Regions from separate parts of the Bacillus sp. KH172YL63 genome, predicted to be linked through region 2. Evidence: riboswitches for the same ligand, from Rfam matches in the RefSeq annotation. Region 2 holds a riboswitch; the other holds the start of a gene.
What was found. A riboswitch is a leader RNA that binds a small molecule or an ion and turns the genes downstream of it on or off. The one in region 2 is predicted to bind cobalamin.
Positions count from the first base shown of each region.

Region 1: it holds a riboswitch for cobalamin, as region 2 does, so the genes downstream of both, KH172YL63_RS06415 (ribonucleoside-diphosphate reductase subunit alpha) here and KH172YL63_RS10315 (ABC transporter substrate-binding protein) in region 2, are expected to answer to the same signal.

Region 1 covers NZ_AP022842.1:1,278,709-1,286,695, reverse strand. Annotated here, with positions in the region: gene KH172YL63_RS06420 (ribonucleotide-diphosphate reductase subunit beta) at 437-1,474, opposite strand; gene KH172YL63_RS06415 (ribonucleoside-diphosphate reductase subunit alpha) at 1,490-3,730, opposite strand; cobalamin riboswitch at 3,880-4,062, opposite strand; gene KH172YL63_RS06410 (VOC family protein) at 4,154-4,564, opposite strand; gene KH172YL63_RS06405 (SurA N-terminal domain-containing protein) at 5,081-5,854, shown strand; gene KH172YL63_RS06400 (hypothetical protein) at 5,978-6,157, shown strand; gene gndA (NADP-dependent phosphogluconate dehydrogenase) at 6,662-7,987, opposite strand, start outside.
Region 2 covers NZ_AP022842.1:2,070,110-2,078,886, forward strand. Annotated here, with positions in the region: gene KH172YL63_RS10305 (adenosylcobinamide amidohydrolase) at 1-1,174, opposite strand, end outside; gene KH172YL63_RS10310 (FecCD family ABC transporter permease) at 1,171-2,175, opposite strand; gene KH172YL63_RS10315 (ABC transporter substrate-binding protein) at 2,192-3,157, opposite strand; cobalamin riboswitch at 3,284-3,484, opposite strand; gene msrA (peptide-methionine (S)-S-oxide reductase MsrA) at 3,743-4,267, shown strand; gene KH172YL63_RS10325 (hypothetical protein) at 4,331-4,489, shown strand; gene KH172YL63_RS10330 (phytoene desaturase family protein) at 4,518-6,023, opposite strand; gene KH172YL63_RS10335 (glycosyltransferase family 2 protein) at 6,144-7,289, shown strand; gene KH172YL63_RS10340 (glycosyl-4,4'-diaponeurosporenoate acyltransferase CrtO family protein) at 7,286-7,783, shown strand; gene KH172YL63_RS10345 (MFS transporter) at 8,097-8,777, shown strand, end outside.

The DNA of each region.
Region 1 (7,987 bases), 790 kb from region 2:
TTGTAGTGGATTTATGGGGGGGAACTCTCTTATTAATAGTGGGCTTTTTTCTAACCCTGGTATTTTATTAGATGCTGGAAATGTTGGATTTAAGTTCTAGGCCATCCGTCTTGAAGATGAGCTTCAATCATCGTTAAAAATAGTTCCTATAATAGATATCTAAAAGAAAAAATCCGAACGCATCCGATTTCTTGATAGAAATACGAAGAAACGCCCGGATTTCTTATGGATGATAGGCCTTGAGAGCTCCCTGAATGGTGTTATCGGCGATATTCCGGATTTAACGGCGAAATCCTGGGTTTAACGGCGAAATATTGATTTTATCGGCGAAATCCAGAATATAACGGCGATATTAGAAATTTATCGGCGAACGGCATGTTCACCGTCACTGCGCTTTCTGCGGTCACGATATGCCCAGCTACGCAAGCCAAAATGATTACAATTCATCGAAACCATTGGCATCAGATGTTTTCGTGTACTGGCGGGATTTTTGTTCGAAGAAATCTGTCTTCCCCCTGTCCACTTCCTGATAGGCAATAATCCATTTGAGGGGATTGTTCTTATACCCTTCAAACGGCGGCTCAAATCCTAATTGCTTGGCACGTTTATTTGCCATGAACTTGATATAATCTTCAAGATCCTTCATTAACAGCCCTTCTATTTCGTTACCGATGATTTCCCTTCCCCACTCGATTTCAAGAAGGGCAGCCTGTTTGAATGTATCCCTGCCGAACCCGAGGAGTTCTTCTGTATGATAAGACGGATTTTCATGAAGCACTTCTTTAAAGATTTTTTCAAATAATCCAACGTGAAACTGTTCATCACGGTTGATATAATTGATCATCGTACTCGTTGCGACCATTTTTTGATTTCTCGCCAGGTTATAAAAAAATGCAAAGCCGGAATAAAAGAACAATCCTTCCAGGATGACATCGTACACGATTGATTTCAAGAAATTGTCGATTGTCGGTGCTTCTACGAATCCCTTGTATCCGTTGGTAATGAAGTCATTTCGCTTTTGCAATATAGAATCGTTCTTCCAAAAATCAAACACTTCATCCTGCTTTTTCTTGGAAACGATGCTTGAAAGCACGTAGCTGTATGAGTGGTTATGCACAACCTCCTGCTGGGCGAGTATGATCATGAGCGCGTTCAGGCTCGAATCAGTCAGATAATCAGCCACTTTACCTGCATAATCTGTTTGTACACTATCGAGCAGTGCGAGAAGTCCGATGATTTTCAAGAAGGATTCCTGCTCTTTTTCGGAAAGCATCGGAAATTGCTTAATATCCTTGGCCATATTGATTTCAAACGGCGTCCAAAAATTTCCGAGCATCCTTTTATACTTCGGGTACGCCCATGAAAAGCGGACATCGTCCCAGTTTAATATATTGGAGCTTTTGCCATTGATGATCCCTGTCGATTTATTCGGTGCAGTCGGATCGATCAGCACCCGTTCCTTCAATTCATTCATTCTCCATCATCCCTTCTAGCTGTGACAGCTTTCACATTCTTCAAAATCGGATACAGACGTCGATCTTACATAATAAGTCGTCTTCAGTCCGGATTTCCACGCATCAAGATGAAGTTTCAATAATTCTTTGGCTTTAATATCATTTCGCACATAAAGGTTAAACGATATGCCCTGATCGATATGACGCTGCCTCTTTTCGTTCTGTTTTACGCTCCAATGTTGATCGAGATGGTAGGCCGTTTTATAGTACCAGGTCGTCTCCGGGGATAGATCAGGTGCTGTCACTGGAATTCTATAATCTTTCTTTTCCTCAGAATACTCCAGCCTGAAGACAGGATCTATGCTTGCAGAAGAGCCGGCAATGAGCGACGTGGATGAGTTCGGGGCCACGGCCATGACATATCCATTACGCATCCCGCCCCGGGAAACATCCTTCCTCAATCGATCCCAACGCTCCCCGGAATAGCCCCTTTTTGAAAAGTACGCTCCGGTTGACCAGTCAGAACCTACGAAATAGGGGTAAGCCCCTTTTTCTTTACTTAATTCGTGGCTGGATTTGATTGTGTGATACGCAATCTCTTCATAAAGATCATCACAGTATGCCACCGCTTCATCCCCCTCCCACTTCAAGCCTTTCTTAGCCAGGAGGTGATGCCATCCAAATGTACCGAGGCCGATGCCCCTGTAACGAAGGTTTGTGATGTGCGCCTGCAGGACCGGCAGTTCATTAAGATCGATAACATGATCTAATAGCCTTACAGCGATCGGGATGACCCTTTCCAATACATCATCCAAGACCGTTTTGGCCAATGAAAGGGAAGCAAGATTGCATACGACATAATCACCGGGGTTTTTATATGTGACGATTTTTCCGTCTTGTATCACTTCTTCTTCCATCACTGTCGGGCTCATATTCTGGGTGATTTCAGTGCAGAGATTACTGCAATAGATCATTCCTTTATGCTGATTGGCATTATAGCGATTGACCGTATCACGGTAAAACATATATGGTGTGCCTGTTTCAAGCTGCGAAATCATGATCCGCTTGAAAATATCGATCGCGGGGACCGCTTCTTTCGAAAGACCCGCATGCGCTACACACGCCCAGTATTTGTCCCTGAATGATCCGTTCCCTTTTTCTTCATCATAGTAATCTTCCAGGGAATACCCCATGACCGACTTCACTTCATGGGGATCGAACAGATACCAGTCACCTCTCTGTTCGACTTGTTCCATGAATAAATCTGGTAGACATACCCCGGTGAACAGATCATGGGTACGCTGTCTTTCGTCGCCATTATTTAACCGGGTATCAAGAAATGAAAAGATGTCTTTATGCCACACATCCAGATATACGGCAATCGCGCCTTGACGCTGTCCCAACTGATCGACGGACACCGCCGTGTTATTCAATTGCTTCATCCAGGGGATCACACCGGAACTCACACCTTTGAACCCTTTGATGTCACTTCCTCTGCTCCGGATTTTGCCTAAATAGATGCCAAGTCCGCCACCGTTTTTACTGAGCGTGGACACGTCGGTATTACTGTCATAGATGCTTCTGAGATCATCTGCCACCGTATCGATAAAGCAGCTCGATAATTGACCGTGACTTTTCCCTGCATTCGCAAACGTCGGGGTGGCAACCGTCATATACAAATTGGACAGGGCCCAGTATGCCTCTTCAATCAACTGAATTCGCTTGTCCCTTGCCTCATTTCTTAACAGTGTCATGGAGATGATCATGAATCGTTCCTGGGGCAGCTCGAGAACCTTTCCTTCATGTGATTTTGTTAAATACCTTTCTGCAAGGGTGATGATCCCTATATATGTGAAGAGTTCATCCCGTCCTGCTTCCATGATGGAGCCGAGATAATTGATTTCTTCTTCGCTGTACGTATCAAGGAGGGCTTTCGTATATAACCCTGATTCGGTAACAGACGTCACATGCCTATAGAATGAACCGAAGAGCTCAGCTTCTCCTATTCCCCTGGCTTTTGAAATGTTCCGGTATAGACTTCTCAAATAGAGATCGGCAGCAGCATAAGTCCAGTCCGGTTCATGAGATGAAATCCTTTCAACCGCCGTCAGGATCATGAAGCGATTCAACTTCTCCCTGTCCATATCGGGCTGGTGAGCCGTATACACCCTGACCTTTTCATCAAATTCCTTGAAGTGAAGCTGTGGAAACCGCTTATGCAGTCTTTTTAGGCTCCTTACTGCTTCTTCATGGGTACTACTTACATTCATAAACATTGACATTCCCATTCCTCCCTTTCATATCAAACGGGAGAGAGTAAAAAAACCGGCCCCTCAAAAGGGACCGGTTCCAGACATTACGGAGATAGGTGAACAGGCAAAAGCCACATCTATCCTCGCTTTATCCTCCCAATTCCCGAAGAGAATAACACGTGATAAACAAGGCAGGTCTCCTGACTCATGCTTCCACCTACTTTAAGGCCTTCCCATCGACATTACGACAGTGGCAGTTCCTTATTTCGTCAGCACTTACAGTTGCGGGGACAGTTCCGGAGTTACACCGGATTCCCTATTAAGTCTCAATCGACACCCTGTTCACAGGTTATAATCAATATGTAGTTTAATAATTAAAATGAAACACAAAATATTGTGTCGAACTTCATATTAAATGATACTGCTTGAATTTTCAAGGGGAATTTTTTAGAGCTGATAAGCTTTTTTAAAGTCGGGACTCAGTACACTCCACACATCAAAGCAATTTCCATCACTATCATAAAAAATAAAATTTCTACCGCCATGGCCCCTGTCTTCGATTTCACCGATTTCTACATCTTTGCTCTTTAATTCATCCCGCAATTCGTTTAATTCATTTAATCCGTTAACCTCGAACGTGATGGAAAACCGCTTTTGTTGGTGCCTGTCCATGAAATTACTGCTTTCCCCCTCTGGTGAGCTCACTAAAAACATGCTGTGGCCGGCAAGATCCAAAATGGCTTTATCCCCATCCAGGTAATTCAAACCTGCGTTCAGCTTCTCCACATACCATTCACTTGCTGCCCTTACGTCCCTCACCGGGATATAAGTCGTTCCGACTCTGATTAATTGATTCATCTTCCTCCTCCTTCGCTATAACATGCTATTCCACAATGGAAAGCAAAACTCCTGTTAAAATATGCTTAGAATTATTAATTTCCGCAAAAGAGGGAGTGAGCTGTCTAAATGCATGAACAAATCGACAGTACACACATCTCACCTCCACTCTGGTCCGTTGAACAAACCTGCATGTCTCTTTATAATCCAGGGTGAAGGTTGTTTGACAGTATTCTTTGGTCCCCATTATTTTCGGCTGTATAAATAGAAAGCCATCTATTTATACAGCCACTTTTTTTGGGTTAGAAACAAGTACAGACAGGCATCTCCTCTTTCATATTTCTCTCCTCGGATCCATCGTTCCGGTTCGCCCGCAGATATGATGCACTCAGGTCTAGCCCCTTCCAAGATTCTGTTTCATCATTGTTACAAACAATACTTTTTGATCTTAATACTTTCTTTTTAAGGGTTTATCATATACAATGCCCATTAAGTGATTTTTTCTTGATCACACCTTAGTTCTGAAAGGAGTCTATTATGAAGAAGCTACTAACGACTTTACTATTGGTATTTTTAACAATTGGACTAGCTGCTTGCGGTTCTGATGAGGAGAGCCAAAAACAAGCTGACGATAAAGCGAAAACGGAAGAAAGCGATCAACAGTCCCAAGAAGAACAGGCAAAGAAAATGGAAGAAATGCAAAAGAAAATGGATAAACAAAAGGTAGAGGAAGACAAAATCGTTGCCGTAGTCAACGACGAAAAGATCAAAGGCGATGATTTCAACAATATCCTCTCTCAATCACAGATGCAATATCAGCAAATGGGACAAGATCCTACAAGCAAAGATGCAGCGGAGAAAATCAAAGAACAGACAATCGACAGTCTTGTCGGCCAGACGCTATTGATGCAGCAGGCTGAAGAAAAAGGCTACAAAGCAACGGAAGATGACGTCAACAAACAGTTAGAAGAAGTTAAAAAGCAGTATGAAGATGAAAAGAAATTTGAAGAAGCAATGAAACAAGCCGGTTTCACGCTGGATGAATTGAAAAACCAGATTGCTGAAAACATCAAATATACAAACTATGTCGAGAAAGAAATCAAAGTTGACGAAGTGACTGAAGATGAAATGAAGACATTCTTTGATCAGTACACAAGCCAACAAGGTGAGGAACAGGCAAAGGATGCACCTAAATATGAAGATGTGAAGCCTCAAATCAAGAAACAGCTGGAACAGCAAAAAAAGCAGGAAAAGCTTGTGCAACATGTTGAGGACTTAAAGAAAAAAGCAAATATCGATGTGAAAATTTAATGCACGCATACAAGAGCCGCCTCACGGGCGGTTCTTTTTTACCGGTTTTTCCAGTTTTCCGTTTTTCACCTTCATAAGCAGGGTATGGTACAGTAAACCATGAATCGGAAAGGATGAGTTTCATTGTCAAAAAGGGCGAACGATAATCCGGAACAGATCAACAAGGATCATGAGGGCATCCTCGATCAGCATGAAAGTGAACAAAACGTAGACCCGATCCCCCTTGAAGACCTGAAAAAAGATCAAAGGGATGAAAAGGACAAGCATCATACGAAAGATGATTCTTCAAGTGAGGAATCATAAAAAATGGCTGACAGAAATCTATAAGTAAAAAGCTGTTTTCGTAAACATTGTGGCTATTAGACAAGCGAGATGCGGTTGATTTCCGCTCCAGATGCTCGCTTTCCGCGGGGATGGCGGTGAGCCTCCTCGGACTTCGTCCTGCGGGGTCTCACCTGTCCATCAGTTCCCGCAGGAGTCGAGCATCTTCCACTCCAATCAACCATGAAGATAAAAACCAAAAATTCACTGAATTAACTGCTTATTCATGTCCTGAATAGTTTTGATCAACGTAATCCAAGTACATTACCCTTGATTCATTGCTATGGTAATTTTTTTATTCCACAGTCTCAAATTTACGTTTAATAATAGCAACAACCTATGCGAAAAGAGCAAAGTAAAAAACCGGACACATTCTTTTTTTGCGAAAGAATGTGTCCGGTTTTTTGTTTTTTGTTACAGGATTACCCATAGCTCGTTACGCGGGATACGCCTTCACTAGAAGCGCTCCATCATGTTAAGACAACCTTATTTAGAAAGCCAGTCTGTATGGAATGTCCCTTCTTTATCGATGCGCTGATACGTATGGGCTCCGAAATAATCCCTTTGTGCCTGCAGGAGGTTTGCCGGGAGCGACTCTGAGCGGTAACTGTCATAATACGCCAGTGCACTCGCCAGACCCGGTACAGGGATACCGAGCTTAATCGCTGTTGCCACCACTTCTCTTGCTTCATCCTGATAATTCTCTACGATTTCTTTGAAGTAAGGATCGAGCAGAAGGTTCGTTAATTCAGGGCTACGGTCATATGCATGTTTGATTTCTTCCAGGAAGCCTGCCCGAATGATGCATCCCCCTCTGAATATCATCGAGATTTCACCTGGCTTCAAGTTCCAATTGTACTCCTCCGATGCCGATTGCAGCTGTGCGAATCCTTGGGCATAAGAACAGATCTTGCTTAAGTACAGGGCTTTGCGGATCATTTCGATGAACGCTTCTTTATTGCCTGTGAATTCTTTATGTTTAGGACCTCTTAAGATATTACTTGCCTTCACCCGTTCTTCTTTCATGGCAGAAATGAAGCGGGCAAACACCGACTCTGTAATGATCGATAAAGGGACACCAAGTTCAAGTGAACTGATGCTTGTCCATTTACCGGTCCCTTTTTGGCCAGCCGTATCCAAAATGACGTCCACAAGCGGTTTGCCGGTTTCTTCATCAACCTTTGTGAAGATATCTGCAGTAATTTCGATCAGGTAACTGTCGAGTTCCCCTTCATTCCATTCCTTAAAGATTTCATGCAGCTCTGATGCACTCAATCCAAGCACATTTTTCATCAGGTAATACGCTTCACAAATGAGCTGCATATCACTGTACTCGATTCCATTATGGACCATTTTCACATAGTGTCCCGATCCATCAGGACCGATATATGTACTGCAGGCATCACCTTTAACTTTCGCAGCAATGCTTGTCAGGAATGGTTCTACAAGGTCATAAGCTTCCTTCTGTCCGCTGGGCATGATTGCCGGTCCGTAAAGAGCTCCTTCCTCTCCGCCGGAAACGCCCGCCCCGATGAAATTGATGCCCATTTCAGCCAATTCCTTATTGCGTCGGACTGTGTCTTCAAAATATGTATTTCCACCGTCGATCAGGATGTCGCCTTTATCGAGATGGGGCACCAGTGATTGAATTGCCTTATCGGTGATGTTCCCTGCAGGTACCATGATCAAAATCTTCCTCGGTGTTTCTAAAGACTGGACGAACTCCTTTACATCATGGGTGCCTATCATATTTTTATCTTGATGTTCTTCGAGTACCTCTCTCACCTTTTCATCTGAAACATCATATATCGA
Region 2 (8,777 bases):
TGTTGATCGTTCCAGGCTTATAATCAATGTCATATTGATAACTCGTTGACACATCCATGGCATTTCCGACCCCTGCTGTCACGACGATAAAGACAGATCGCCCGTCGTGTTCAAATCTGTCTGAAATCATATTCGTCAAAGGCAGCGCCGTCATCATCCCGACGGATAAAGACGGATCTAATTGCTTTTCGATGAGGTATTCTTTCATATCGTGCTGGTAATCTGAACAATTATAATCAACCGGAACGCTCCGGTTGATAAAATCCGTATACCACCCGATCCCGGACCCGATAATACCTGATGACATGCATTTCAGCGGGGAAGGAGCAGAGAAATGGATACAATCCTCTTTCAGTGTGAGGAAACGGCCGTCCAGTAACATGTCTTCCCGTTCCTCCCCTTCTGGTACAAGAACCATTTGGGGCTTTGCAACAATGGGATGGGCCTGTTTTTGCACTTTTGTCTGGTACACCTCTTCAATATGCTCTTCCTTCAGTACTTCTTCGGGATGGTGAAGCATACGGGTTTCACCGTTATTCAACAGAAGTAACCTGTCACAGTAGAGACTCGCTAAATTCAAATCGTGGAAGATGGATACGACCGTAAGATTTTCCTGTATCGTCTGGCTTTTGATCAAATCGAGAAGTGATTTTTGGAAAGTGAGATCAAGGTGATTCGTCGGTTCATCCAAGAGGAGAATCTTTGGCTCCTGGGCAAGTGCCTGAGCCAGGAATACCCGCTGTCGCTCCCCACCGGACAATTCATGGAGATAACGGGATTGAAACTTGCTGATGCCAGTCTGTTCCATCACTTTGTCCACAATCTCTCCATCCCGGATAGACGCCCCTTTGAATAACCCCTTCTGATGGGCATATCTGCCGAGCATCACCGTCTCCCGAACTTGATAAGAAAATGTTTCTGCCGACAGCTGCGGCAGGACAGCGATATTCTTTGCCAATTCTTTTGAGGAATACTGCCCCAACGGCTTCCCCTTCAGTTGGATGGTCCCCTCCATTAATGGAAGGAGGCCGGTGATTGCTTTCATCAAGGTTGTTTTCCCGCTCCCATTGGGGCCGAGGATTCCGAAGAATTCCCCTTGATGGATATGGAAGTTCATGTTCCGGATCATTTTCCGCCCGTTGTAGCCGGCTGAAACATGTTGAACATCGATCATGAAGACAACCCTCTTTTCTTAAGAAGTATATAGGCAAACATAGGTGCCCCGATCAACGCGGTGATCACTCCGATCGGAAGTTCTGTCGGAGAAATGATCGTTCTTGAAATGAGGTCGGCAAGTACGAGGAATCCCCCGCCTGTTATGATCGACAATGGAAGGAGATGCTTATGGTCATGTCCGATGATTCTTCTTAGAAAATGAGGAATCACAAGGCCGACAAAGCCGATCGTACCAGAGACAGCGACAGCTGAACCGGTGAGGATACTCCCTGCGATCAGGATCATCATTTTTCTTCTATGTACAGATATGCCGATATGACGGGCCTGTTCTTCCCCGAAACTCATTCCGTTCAGTTCTTTGCTGTTAAAGAATAATATCGTAATGCCGATGATGAAAAACGGCAGGATGATTGTAATATAGTCCCATCCCCTCATAGAAACGCTTCCGAGGAGCCAGCCGATGATCTGTCGCAACTCCTCCCCTGTCAAGGCGATCATCAGTGAGATCAGCGATCCTAAAAAGGAACTGAATATGATACCTGTGAGGATGATTGTTTCTACTTTCATCGCCTTTTCCACTTTTTGAGCAAACCATAATACGAGGAATACGGTGATCACAGAACAAAGGATACTGAAAAAGGGAAGCGTAAACGCCCCTATGACAGGAATGCTTAAATTGAAAAATAATGTAACGACTGCCCCTACTGAAGCACCTGATGAGACCCCAAGTGTATACGGGTCAGCAAGTGGATTACGGAGCAGCCCTTGAAAAGAAGCCCCGGCAATCGCCAGGGAGCTTCCGACTAACAGGGCTAGTAATACGCGCGGTAAACGAATGGTAAAAACGATGTTCTTGGTCATCGGGTCGATGGATTGGGGCAGATGAACCCCAATGATCTCAGACCCTATGATGGAAATAATATCTCCCGGTGGTATATGGATTGTCCCGATCGATATGCCTGCAAGCAGGGATAAAATAAGAAATATCCCTGCGCACATATATGTGAGCCATATTTTATTCTGCAAATATCTCCGGATAGATTGACTTGGCAATTTCCTCTACTCCTTCTACCAATCTTGGACCGGTACGGGTAACAAGATCTGAGTGGACATCATGAACGTTCCCTTCCTTGACAGCTTTTACATCTTTCCAGCCATCTCTTGACAGGACTTGTTCCTTGGGATCCTCACTGTAGTAGCCATATGTTGTGATGATGACATCAGGATTGGATGAAATGACAGCTTCCTGGTTCACCTGCACCCAGCCTTCTTCGCCACCCATCACATTTTCTGCCCCTAACATGGTCAGCATTTGATCAATGAAGGTATGTTTACCTGTTGAATAAATATCAGGAGATGGAGATACTTCCACATACACCTGTTTTTTCTCTTTGACATCCTGCACTTTTTCTTCAATGGATTGAAGGTCGGCTTTCATGCCAGAGATGACGTTTTCTGCCTCTTCATTCTTTCCTACAAGCATGCCGATATTCTCGATCGTACTGTATACTTCATCAAAGCTTTTCGCATCTTGAACGATGAAGACATTGATTCCTGCATCTTTCAGCTGTGTCAATCCAGCCTCTGCCGATGTTGCCGTGCTTTCATGTGCAAGGACGAGGTCTGGCTTCAGGGAGACAATTTTCTCTACGTTGAACTCCATTCCTCCGATTTTTTCTTTTTCCGCTGCTTCTTCCGGATAATTGTCAAAATCGGATACGCCGACAACCTCATCATTCAGTCCCAATTCAAATAAGATTTCTGTATTACTCGGAATTAAAGAAACGATATGTTTAGGTTGTTCTTCCAAAGTCACTTTATGCTCCAGTGCATCATTTACAGACAGTGGATATGCTGCACCATTTTCCTCGGTGACAGCTTCCTGCTTTCCTTGCTTACTTTCCTGATCCCCGGTTCCGCATGCAGACAGGACCCCGATGGATAATAATAATGCCAGTGTGATTTTCCAAAAGTGTGTCATGTTCTTTCCCCCTGTGGTTGTGTGTAGTCAGACAAAAAAACACCTCTGGATGAGAGGTGTTGTGTAAAATGCATGAATGGTTACATAAATAACCGGCACATTACACCTTTCTATCCGCGTAGAATCTGGTGCGAAAGACATCAGGCAGGTCTCCTGGCTCATGGTCATTGTTCGCTGCGCCTTCCCATACAGATTTGTACAGTGGCCATCATTGTGCAGCTTACTACCATTTACAGTGGCGGGACCGCGTTGGAATTTCACCAACTTCCCTATTAAGAAGCTAAAAAGTAAGTGTACTTTCGCTTCACCTAATCTCATATCGTATACAATTGTTCCGTTCATCAGAATTATACACAAATTCCCGGGGTTAGTGAATCCTATTTTCAAAATTTGTTGAAAGTTGTAGCAGCGCTTACATTTTTTGTCGTCCTAAATGCACGATCCTGTGTGAAGAACTGCCATCGGGTCATCCATCTGACCGTCGGAGTGAAAAATGTTGTCGCCACATTTTATTCGTGATAAAATCTGTTTCAAGCTTACACTTTAATGCTTTAAAGAAGCATATTTGATATTGGAGGATTCAGCATGAACGTAAAGAAGGAATTGGCTACCTTTGCCGGTGGCTGTTTTTGGTGCATGGTCAAACCATTTGATGAATTACCGGGCATCATCGACGTTGTTTCCGGGTATACCGGCGGGCATCTCGAGAACCCGACCTATAAAGAGATTAAACAAGGGGATACCGGCCATTACGAAGCCGTCCAAATCACATTTGACCCGTCCCTTTTCCCTTATGAGAGGCTGTTAGAGCTGTACTGGCCGCAGATTGACCCAACCGATCCAGATGGTCAGTTCCATGATCGGGGAGATCAGTACCGGACAGCGGTCTTTTATCATAATGAGGAACAGAAACAATTGGCTGAAAAAACGAAAAATGAGCTTGCAGAAAGCGGAAAATTCAAGAAACCGATCGTAACAGGTATCCTTCCCGCCTCTCAATTTTATCCGGCGGAAGAGTATCATCAAAAATTTTATAAAAAAAATCCTGATGAATATAAAGAAGACCGTGCCAAATCCGGGCGTGATGAATTCATTCAGAACCACTGGTAAAACAGCATTGAATGAAACACCCTCTTTCCCTCCAAACTAATGGAAAGGAAAGGGGGTTTTTTTATGAAGAAAAGAAACAGGAAAGATGCTGATACCGAACAAGTCATAGGGTTTGATGGTCCGGGCAGGGTCGTGAATTTCTTTGATCCGTACCCGGAGGAAGATGATGCCGAGGCGAATAACTCGGATATGGTTGACCTTCCTGCAGAAAAAGAGAGGTGAAGGAGCGCATGGCTTCTTCACCTCTTTTTTATCCTATATAGCGGTTCAGCTTGAGCTGTTCCTCGAGGATCAGTTCTGCCGTCAGTTGACCGGAAAGGGAAACCATCGGTACACCCCCGCCTGGGTGGGTTGACCCTCCGACGAAATACATATTAGAGAGAACTCTGCTTTTGTTTGGTATTTTGAAGCCCCCGTTTAGCTTACGGTCCGTTACCGTACCATAAATCGACCCGCCGTTTGATCCATATAAGTTTTGGATGTCGTTTGGCGTGAAGGTCATTTCGTATTCTATGTGATTTCGTAAATTCGTCACGCCCATGCGTTCAAGCTTTTCCAGAATGGTATGACGGTATTCTTCCTGATAGACCGTCCAGTCTTCCCCGTCCTTCAATGGCGGGACATGGGTCAGCACGAACAGGTTCTCTTTCCCTTCCGGTGCCTGTGTTGGGTCGGACTTGGATGAAATACCGATATAGACTGTCGGATCATCGGCTAACACCTGCTCGTCAAACATTTGCCTGAATTCTTTCTTCGAATCATTGCTGAAGAAGAAATTATGGTGTGCAAGATGATCATATTTCCGGTCTACACCGAGCAAAAGGACGAGACCGGATACAGTCGGAGCGTATTTGTTCAGGTCCTGTACTTCCTTCTCTGACTCATGATAATCTGCAAGCAGGGATTTATAGCAAGGGATCGCTTCCAGATTCGACACGACGATATCGGCCTTCAGTTCTTCCCCAATCTTGGTTTTGATGCCGGTTGCCCTGGAACCTGATGTAAGGATATCTTCTACTTCGCACTGCAGCCTGACCTCGACACCTAGTTCCTCAAGCACTTTAGCCATCGCTTCTGCAATCTTGTACATCCCTCCTTTGACATAATGAACACCGAGTCCCAATTGAACGTGAGCAAGCTGGGACATGACTGCTGGTGCGTGATAGGGTGAGGATCCGACATACATGATCAGGAAATTGAAAAGCTGCCTGACGTGCTTATCTTTAAAAAACTTGCGGTTTGCAGCATCGAGAGATTTCATCGGATCCATCTGAAGCAACTCTTTCACAGGATGCATGGCACGGAGATCTTGTAAGCCGTTGAGGCTCTTTTTATAAAAACTTTTCATTGTCAATTCATACATTTTCGAACAATAGCTTAAATAGTTGAAGAAATGGTCTGCATCTTCGCCTGATGTTTTCTTTAATTCCTCCAGCATGGTGGGTAAATCACTTGATACATCCATCCTCTTTCCATCTTCAAAGAACGTCCTCCAGCCCGGTTCCACCCTGATGATATCCAGGTAGTCATACAGATCCCTATTTGCATGGGCAAATACCTTTTCAAGTACCCAAGGCATGGTGAGGATCGAAGGACCTGTATCAAAGGAGAATCCTTTTCCTTCCCGCTTATTGAGCTTTCCGCCAAGTCTTTCGCCTTTTTCCACAATGGTCACATCATAGCCTTCAGAAGCGAGGCGAATGGCTGTAGACATCCCGCCTAAACCGCCTCCAACGATGATACACTTCTTTTTCATGATCAATTCCTCCTTGGGAGCAAGATTCCCCAGTACTTTTCAGCTCTCCAGTGTGCCCAACTTTGTCTTTTTCATACGTATGTTTGCACAGATGTATGCAGAGCGTGCAGGATGGATACAATGGCGATAAAAAAACAGAAGGTGACAAGTATGTATATCGGATTTGCCGTTATCGCTCTTACGTGGCTTCTCTTTAGCAGAATTCCACTTGTAAAAAGATCCATCCATGTCAGGAATGGTTATCTTGTCAAAAAATGCTCCATCATCATTCCTGCCAGAAATGAAGAAAACACCATCGGCCGTTTGCTCTCAAGTATTCAATCCCAATTTATACAACCGAGTGAAGTGATCGTCGTCAATGACGGTTCAAGTGATCGAACAAAACAAATCGCCGAAACATACGGCGTGACCGTATTGGATAATCCCCCGCTCCCCCACGGCTGGAACGGGAAATCGTGGGCTTGCTGGAATGGAGCCAGGCAAGCCAATGGTGAATGGCTGATGTTTGTCGACAGTGACACGTGGTTTGAGCGAGCAGGGCTTCTCCGAATCGCCGAAACGTATAAAAGAAATCAATGTCAAGGCGTCTTAAGCATTCATCCCTATCATAAAATGCAAACCGGGTCTGAAAGTCTTTCCATGATCTTTCACCTCGTTGTATTTGCATCTACGAATATCACCCACCTCTTCGGACGATGGATGAAGCCTTCAGGCGGTTTCGGGCAGTGTTTCCTTTGTTCCCGAGCAGTGTACGAGAAGATTGGTGGACACGAAGCCGTTAAAGGAGAAATGGTCGAGCATTTCTCATTGAGTCAGCATGCGAAAACACTTGGTGAAATGACTGATGCAGTCAGCGGAAAAGATGCCATTTCCATGAGAATGTATTCACATGGTTTAGGGGAGCTTTTTCGGGGCTGGTCAAAAAGTTTCGCATCCGGTGCGAAATCGACGAATATATTTCTCTTATTCGTCGTGTCTATATGGATCTCATTCCTCACATCCTTTCTTTTTCAATCTATTGGAATGATCTCCACAAATCCGTCCCTGTATATGATGCAATACGCTCTGATTGTCCTTACTCTTTATTTCCAGTTGAGGAAGATAGGTGATTTCACGATTTTTGATTCACTCATATTCCCTGTTCACCTTCTGTTTTTTATTGTCACCTTTTCCTATTCATTTCTGAATACCTTCATATTGAAATCGACCCAGTGGAAGGATCGGTATGTGTTCCTCGACCGGGGAAAGGATGAAAGAATGAAATGAACCTTACCTTCAATATCGTGGCATGGATCACGATTCATCTTGGTGTATCTTATCTGACTTCAAGAATCCATCGACAACATCTCGCATCACTCACTTCCATCTTTCTTCACGGGAGGTGGGAAGTTGAAGAAGGATTTTACCGGTTTGTTCACATAAAGAAGTGGAAAGCATATATACCCGATGCAGGTGGATTGTTTCAGTCTGTCGGCAGGAAGGATGAGATTTGTCTTTTTTCACACCGTGGCAGGAACGAGTTCCTCTGTGAAATCAACCGGGCGGAATTATCCCACTGGCTCCAAATGCTGCCTGCCCCGTTGTTCTTTATATTCAATACCGGAACACTGTCCTGGTGCATGCTGCTTTATGGCATCCTATTCAATCTTCCCATCATTTTCATTCAGCGTTTTAACCGACTAAGGATTTTGAAATTGATGGATACGCATGAGTCCGCGGAAGCCACTATTCATTCAGAAAGCCACCATGTTTCTAAATGAAAGATTTTTGTATATTTTTGATCATTTAGAACATTTTAAGAAGAAGAACCGAGGAAGTCCTCCACAATATATGCCGTTAATCCCTTGATTTGCTCGGTTCGCTTCTTCCTGTTGTTGGAATTTGTCGAAGAAATCCAGCGTGTACACCTCACCCCTTATGCTACACTTAATGAATCAAACCATAGGAGGAAAAATCATGCTAAAAATATATTTACATATGCTTTATTCAACCAAGAAGGAGTGACCATTGACCATTAAATAAAGGACGCTCCTTCTTCCGTATCGGATTTCATGAAGGAAGCAGGAGAATATATTGAAGACTCAAACACTCGCATCCCATAATATCAGGATGCTATTTTGGATTTCTTTTTTTGGTTCAATCAGTTTTCTACAACCGGTGTTGACTTTGTTTTACTTTGAGAGAGGGTTGACATCCTCAGATATTTTAATCGTGCTCATGTTTTGGAGCGGTGCTGTGTTACTTGGGGAACTCCCGACAGGTATCATAGCTGACAGGTTCGGGGCGAGACATTCTTTCTTTCTCGGTTCATGCTTGAAATTCATCAGCATCTCCCTTTTATTATTCGCGTATGAACCATGGATGTTTTTCCTGTACAGCTTTATCAACGGATTTAGTGTAACCTTCTTTTCAGGGGCTGATGAGGCATTAATCTATGATTCTCTTAAAGAATCAAATGAAGAGAATACAATGGATCACGCCATGGGAAGAATTCAGTCTGCATCATTTGTCTCCATGCTGATCGCGGTTCTATTCGGATCTTACTTGGCAAAGGACTTGGCAGACAGTCAATTTAACTTTCTTATCATGCTCGGGCTTGGCTTTCATGTGATAGAGCTCATCCTGATCTTAAAGATCCGGCAGCCCGCTCGTGACTCGTACACGAAGGAAAACCCATTTTCCCAGTTGAAGAGCGGAATCTCGGTGATCCGGAAAGCACCGCAGCTGCTGATCATGTTTTTGAACGTCACGCTG